Pararoseomonas sp. SCSIO 73927: one gene and its partner. The protein of the gene in region 2 interacts with the protein of the main gene of each other region in a pairwise test. Links are inferred from orthologs where the notes say so. Each region holds a gene or a part of one and is shown on either strand. Other genes may lie near its edges.

Region 1 (3,181 bases), 1.6 Mb from region 2 along the record:
GGCGTCCAAGAAGGGCTGGTGCTGGTAGGAATTGGCGTCCAGGTCGCCGGCGGCGAGCGCGGCGTTGGGCTGGATGTAGTCGGTGAACTCGACCACCCGGATTACCAGCCCGTCGCGCGCCGCAATGTCGCGCACCCTCTCCAGCACCTGGGAGTGCGGCCCGGCGGTGGCGCCGATGCGGAGCGGCCGGGCAGCGGTGCCGGCCTCCTGCGCACGCGCCGCGGCGGGCAGGACCAGGGGGGAGAGGGCAGCGAGGGCCGCGAGGCGGCGGCGTGTGACGGGCATGGTTGTCCTTCCCTGTTATGTCAGCGCCGGCTGGTGCGCCGGACGAGCCAGTCCCCCAGGGATTGCAGCCCCTGGACGAAGAGGATGAGGATGACGACAACGGTCGCCATCACCTCCGGCATGAAGCGCTGGTAGCCGAAGCGGATGCCGAGATCGCCGAGACCGCCACCCCCGATGGCCCCCGCCATGGCGGAGTAGCCGACGAGGCTGACGAGGGTGACGGTGACGGCCGCGATCAGCCCGGGCATGGCCTCCGGCACCAGGACGCGGGTGAGGATCTGGGTGCGGGTGGCGCCCATGGCGCGCGCCGCCTCGATCACGCCCCGGTCCACCTCGCGCAGCGCGTTCTCGAAGAGGCGGGCGATGAAGGCGATGGCGGCGAGGGCCAGCGGCACCATGGCCGCCGTGGTGCCAATGGAGGTGCCGGCCACCAGCCGCGTAAAGGGCACGATGGCCACCATCAGGATGATGAAGGGCGTGGAGCGCACGGCGTTGATCAGCAGCCCGACCGGCCGGTTGGCCCAGGCATTGGGGGCGAGCCCGCCCGGACCGGTGGAGTAGAGCAGCAGGGCGAGCGGCAGACCGACGACGACGGCGATGACCACGCTGCCGAAGGTCATCAGCAGCGTTTCCCATGCCGCCTCGATCATCAGGTCGGTCAGCGCCGGGGGCAGCCAGGGGATCATACCGGGTCCTCCGCGATCTCGGAGACGTCGAGGCCGAGGCCGCGCATCCAGGCGCTGGCCTCCTCGATGGCGGCGGGCGGGCCGTAGGCGGCCAGCGCCATGAGGCCGTAGGGCTCCCGCCCGATCGCGTCGATGCGGCCGGAGACGATGTTCAGGTCCAGCCCGTAGCGGCGGGAGGCCTCGCTGACCACGGCGCGGGTGGAGGAGGGGCCGGCGAAGAGCACCTGCAGCAGCCGCCGCTCCTCGTCCGGCCCCGGCTCGGGCAGGCGGGCCACGGTGCCGGGCGGCACGACATGGCCGATCACCTCCGCCACGAAGCGGCGGGTGGTGGGGTGGGCGGGGCGGGTGAAGACGTCGAAGACGCGCCCCCCCTCGATCACCTTCCCGGCCTCCATCACCGCCACGCGGTCGCAGATCGCCTTCACCACCGACATCTCGTGGGTGATGAGCAGCACCGTCAGGTCCAGCCGGTCCCGGATGGAGCGAATGAGGGAGAGGATCTCCTCCGTCGTCTCCGGATCGAGCGCGCTCGTCGCCTCGTCGCAGAGCAGGACGCGGGGGCGGGAGGCCAGGGCGCGCGCGATGCCCACGCGCTGCTTCTGCCCGCCGGAGAGCTGGGCGGGGTAGTAGTTCCTGCGATCCTCCAGCCCCACCAGGGGCAGCAACTCTGCCACCCGCGCCTCGCGCTCCGCCCGGGGCACGCCGGCGATTTCCAGCGGAAAGGCGATGTTCGCGGTGACGGTGCGGGAGGAGAGCAGGTTGAAGTGCTGGAACACCATGCCGATCCCGCGCCGGGCACGCCGCAGCGCCGCCTCGTCCAGCGCGGTAACTTCCTGGCCCAGCACCGTCACGCGGCCCGAATCGGGGCGCTCCAGCAGGTTCACGCAGCGCAGCAGGGTGGACTTGCCGGCACCTGACCGGCCGACGATGCCGTAGATCTCGCCGGGCGCAACATCGAGGGAGACGCCGTCCAGCGCGCGCAGCGGCGTGCCGCGGCCGCGATACTCGCGGACCAGCGCCTGGAGGGATATGGCCGGCGGGGGGCCGGAAGGGTCGGACATGATGGGGAACCCGAAGCGGGGAGGGGGGGCGGTCAGGCCCGCCGGGTCTGCCACGGATGGGGGATGCGGGGAATCCGACACCGCCCTGCGCCGTTCGGCATCGAAGCGTCGCGCCCTTCGCGAAGTTGCCGCGCCAGGCACACCGCCTTTCTCCTGTTCGATGGTGTGGTTTACGGATTGTACCCTATACGATCGTGCAAAGCTGTCAACGTGGCCGCGCGGCTTGTCCCCCGGCCGGGAGCGCCGCACCATTCCGCCCCATGAGCACGCTCCCGAGCTTCGATGACGTCCGCGCCGCTGCCGAGCGGCTGAAGGGCCGTGTGGTCCGCACGCCGATGCTGCGGCACCCCGTGCTGGACGAGGCCGTGGGCGGGACCGTGCTGGTGAAGCCGGAGCCGCTGCAGCGCACCGGCTCCTTCAAGTTCCGGGGCGCGACGAACGCCGTGCTGCGCATGCCGGCGGAGAGGCGGGCGGGCGGGGTGGTGACGCACTCCTCGGGGAATCACGGCCAGGCCATCGCCTGCGCCTGCGTGGCGGAGGGGGTTCGCGCGCTGATCGCCATGCCGAAGGACGCGCCCTTCATCAAGGTGGAGAGCACGCGCCGCTGGGGCGCCGAGCTGTTCTTCTTCGACCGGCTGAGCACGGACCGGGATGCCCTGGCGCAGCACCTGGCGGAGCAGCGCAGCGCCACCCTCATCCCGCCCTTCGACCACCCGGACGTGATCGCGGGCCAGGGCACGGTGGCGGTGGAGCTGATCGAGGACGCCGAAGCCGCCGGGCTGCGCCTGGACGTGCTGGCGGTCTGCACGGGCGGCGGCGGGCTGACCGGCGGCTGCGCCCTGGCGGTGGAGGGAATGAGCCCGGGGACGGAGATCTTCGCCGTAGAGCCGGAGGGGTGGGACGATACGGCCCGCTCGCTCGCCGCCGGGCAGCGGGTGCGGGCGGACGGGAAAGGATCGACCTTCTGCGATTCCCTGCTCTCGGCCACGCCGGGGGAGATGACCTTCGCCATCAACGCGCCGCGCCTCGCCGGCGGCGTCTCCGTGACGCCGGACGAGGTGCTGCGCGCGATGCGCTTCGCCTTCGACCACCTGAAGATCGTGGTGGAGCCCGGCGGTGCCGTGGCGCTCGCCGCCGTGCTGGCGGGCT
Region 2 (3,323 bases):
CTCCTGCTTCGCGATGGCGCGGGCGATCTGCTCGTCCTCCACCGCGCGCAGCCCGGCGGCGTCGAGGCGCCCCTCGGCACGGGCGGCGCGGGCCTCGCGCAGCGCCTGCGGCCGCAGGAGGCTGCCGACATGGTCGGCGCGGAAGCTGGGGAAGCTGGCGGCGCGCGGCCGGTCAATCGTGTCCGAATGGGACATGGCTGGGCATCCTGAGGTCGAAGGTCAACGTCACGGCCGAACCCCGGAAGAACCCCGTTCCCGGGCAGCGCGCCAAGGTCGTGCTGGCAGGTCTCCTCGCGCGCGCCTCGCCGCCCCGCGCCACCGGTCCGGTGCGATCCGGCGGCAGGTCGGGGTCGGCTCCGCGCCGAGGTCTGCGGGGGCAGCCATGGTCTTTCGCCATGTTCCCTTGAAGCCCTCCCGGGCACCAGCGATGCCGGTGTAAGGGGCGGGGCCAGGGGGCGTCAAATGGATGTGGAGAGGCCTTCACGGCTGGCCGCTCGGCAAGGTTCCGGACCAGGCTTGTCTGCCCGGGATCGTCCGCCCAGGCCCGTCCGCCCGTGACGGAGCGCTGCCGCTTCGCTAGGCTGCGACCGATGCCGGGGCGAGGTCGCCTTCCCGCCATCGGGCCGCAGGCCGCCGGTAGGCAGGGACAGGATCATGGGGCCGGACCGAACCCTGCCGTGCTCCCCGCCCACCAACCCATTACCTCTTCCCGACCCGGCTGCCGTGCCGATGCCCGCCGCCCGTGGCGGCCCGGCCCGGCCGGGAGCATGACCTAGCAGGAGACCCGACCATGTTCCTCACCCGTCGCGCCGCGATCGCAGCTATCGCCCTCGCGCCCGCCCTCGCCGCCGCGCAGCAGCCCTCCTCCGGCGGCGTCGCCGTCGAGCAGCCCTGGATGCGCGCGGCGATCCAGGGCGGCACGGGTGGCGCCTTCCTCACCCTCCGCAACGCCGGCACGGGGCCGGACCGCCTCCTCTCCGCCAGCAGCCCGGCCGCCCGCGCGGTGGAGCTGCACACGACGGTGCGCGACGGGGACGTGATGCGGATGCAGCCCGTGCAGGCGGTGGAGGTGCCGGCGGGCGGCAGCGTGACGCTCCGGCCGGGCGGGATGCACATCATGCTCATCGGCCTGGCGGAGGCCGCGCGGCCCGGCGCCACGGTGCCGCTGACCCTTCAGTTCGAGCGGGCCGGCGCGGTGTCCGTGCAGCTGGCGGTGCAGGCCGCCGGCGCGTCCGGCCCGGTGGGGCAGGGCCACCGGCACTGAGCCGAGGCCGGTGCTCCGGCGCGTCCTGACGGTCAGGCCGGGCCGGGGCTGAGAGGCGGCGAGGCGGCGAGGCGGCGAGGTGCCCTCGATGAGCGGGCGCTTCGCCGCAACAGCCCGGGCCACGCGGTCCGGCAGCGCGCACTTCCTGGGCGGTCAGTGCTGGCGGAGGAAGGCCGCGAACGCTTCCAGTGTCGCGTCGCTAACGTGGTGCTCCAGGCCTTCCGCGTCGCTCTCCGCGACCTCGGGCGGGACCCCCACGGCCTTCAGCAGGTCCACTACCACCCGGTGCCGGACCCGGACCTTGCGGGCCAGGGCGTGCCCGTCCGGGGTCAGGAACACGCTCCGGTAGGGCTTGGACTGGGCCAGCCCAAGCGCCTTGAGGCGGGAGATGCTCTTGATAGCGGTGGCGTGGGAGACGCCGAGGCGGCGGGCCAGGTCGGTCGGCCGGGCCTCGCCCTCCGTCTCCAGAAGGTCGTCGATCAGCTCGACGTAGTCCTCCAGCACGGCAGAGGCGCGGCCCGCGCGCGCGGAGGCGTGCCGGGCCGCCTGGGCGCCCTCTTCCGGCATCTCGGCAGGTAGGTCCTCCGCGGCGGGCGGCTTCCGGCCGCGCGGCCCGCGCTTGATGTCCTGGGCGGTCATGGAGGGCACCAAACTACCTGTGATGGCGACGGTGTTGCAACCGTGTCCAGATGGTGGAACACTGCAAGAGTTGTAGCCGGGGCTACATCATCGCGGCGCGGCGCTACCCGCCGGATGCTGCCGGCTGGTGCCGTTCGCCGGGCGCCGCCGGATGGCTGCGAAAACAGGGGAGACGAGGATGCATTTCGGGGTGACCAGGCGGCTGGCCGGCATGGCGGTGCTCGGCCTCGCCCTGCTGGCCGGTGGCGGGAAGGCGGCCGCGCAGGAGGCGCGGACCCGCCCGCTGCGCGTGGTGACCACCTTCACCATCCTGCAGGACATGGCCCGGAACGTGGCGGGCGAGGCGGCGGTGGTGGAATCGATCACCCGCCCGGGCGCCGAGATCCACGACTACGAGCCGACCCCGCAGGACGTGGTGAAGGCCCAGTCGGCCGACTTGGTGCTGTGGAACGGCATGGGGCTGGAGCGCTGGTTCGAGCGCTTCTTCCAGCGCGTGCGCGACGTTCCCTCCGCCGTGCTGACCGAGGGCATCACGGGCATCAACATTGCCGAGGGGCCCTATGCCGGGCGCCCCAACCCGCATGGCTGGATGTCCCCGGCCAACGCGGTGGTCTACGTGGAGAACATCCGCCGCGCCCTGGCCGCGGCCGATCCCCGCAACGCGGAGACCTACAACGCCAATGCCGCGCGCTACACCGCGGAGATCCGGGCGCTCGACGCCCCGATCCGCGAGCGGTTGTCGCGCATCCCCGACGACCGCCGCTGGCTGGTGAGCTGCGAGGGCGCCTTCTCCTACCTCACGCGGAACTATGGGATGCAGGAGCTCTACCTCTGGCCGATCAACGCGGAGGAGGAGGGCACGCCTCGGCAGATCCGCCGCGTGGTGGACACGGTGCGCCGCAACCGCATCCCCGTCGCCTTCTGCGAGAGCACGGTGAGCGACCGCGCCATGCGCCAGGTGGCGCGGGAGGCGGGCGCCACGTTCGGCGGCGTGCTGTACGTGGACAGCCTGACGGAGGGGGGCGGCGACGCGCCGAGCTACCTGAAGCTGCTGGAATACAACGCCAACACGATCCTTCGCGCGTTCCAGGCGCAGGCAGCGCGCTAGGGAACCGCCGATGATCATGTCTTCCGCCCGTGCCGCGGCCCTGCCGCGGCGGGACGTTCCCGCCTTGGGCTTCCTGGGTCTGGGCCGCCGCCTCTTCACCCGGGACGCCGCCGCGCCGCGCGTGGGGGAGGCCGGCGCGCGGGAGCCGGCCGGGCTGGACCTGCGGGTGGAAGGGGTGACCGTGGCCTACCCGAACGGCCAGGTGGCGCTGCGGGACGCCACCTTGCGGCTGGACGGCCCGACGGTTTGCGGGCTGCTCGGCGTCAACGGCGCCGGGAAGTCCACGCTGTTCAAGGCGGTGATGGGCATGGT

The links. Proteins that work in one complex are often made in the same cells at the same time.
Region 1: the proteins of mntR (region 2) and VQH23_RS11995 interact in binary tests that used the Escherichia coli proteins (3 or more experiments, as listed by UniProt). The link is inferred for Pararoseomonas sp. SCSIO 73927 from one-to-one orthologs.

What each region holds. Positions count from the first base shown.
Region 1 is NZ_CP146232.1:2,545,261-2,548,441, forward strand. The notes cover bases 1-2,952. They hold VQH23_RS11995 (methionine ABC transporter ATP-binding protein), read right to left. Parts: upstream 2,033-2,952; coding sequence 968-2,032; downstream 1-967. Other genes in these bases: VQH23_RS11985 (MetQ/NlpA family ABC transporter substrate-binding protein), read right to left, coding at 1-285; VQH23_RS11990 (methionine ABC transporter permease), read right to left, coding at 306-971; VQH23_RS12000 (threonine/serine dehydratase), read left to right, coding at 2,293-2,952. Outside these bases: more of VQH23_RS12000, read left to right, coding at 2,953-3,181. UniProt on the Escherichia coli protein: Part of the ABC transporter complex MetNIQ involved in methionine import. Responsible for energy coupling to the transport system. It has also been shown to be involved in formyl-L-methionine transport.
Region 2 is NZ_CP146232.1:4,148,629-4,151,951, forward strand. What follows is about bases 161-3,112. They hold mntR (manganese-binding transcriptional regulator MntR), read right to left. Parts: upstream 1,904-3,112; coding sequence 1,418-1,903; downstream 161-1,417. Other genes in these bases: VQH23_RS19565 (5-methyltetrahydropteroyltriglutamate--homocysteine S-methyltransferase), read right to left, coding at 161-195; VQH23_RS19570 (copper chaperone PCu(A)C), read left to right, coding at 791-1,264; VQH23_RS19580 (metal ABC transporter substrate-binding protein), read left to right, coding at 2,082-3,011; VQH23_RS19585 (metal ABC transporter ATP-binding protein), read left to right, coding at 3,022-3,112. Also shown: more of VQH23_RS19565, read right to left, coding at 1-160; more of VQH23_RS19585, read left to right, coding at 3,113-3,323.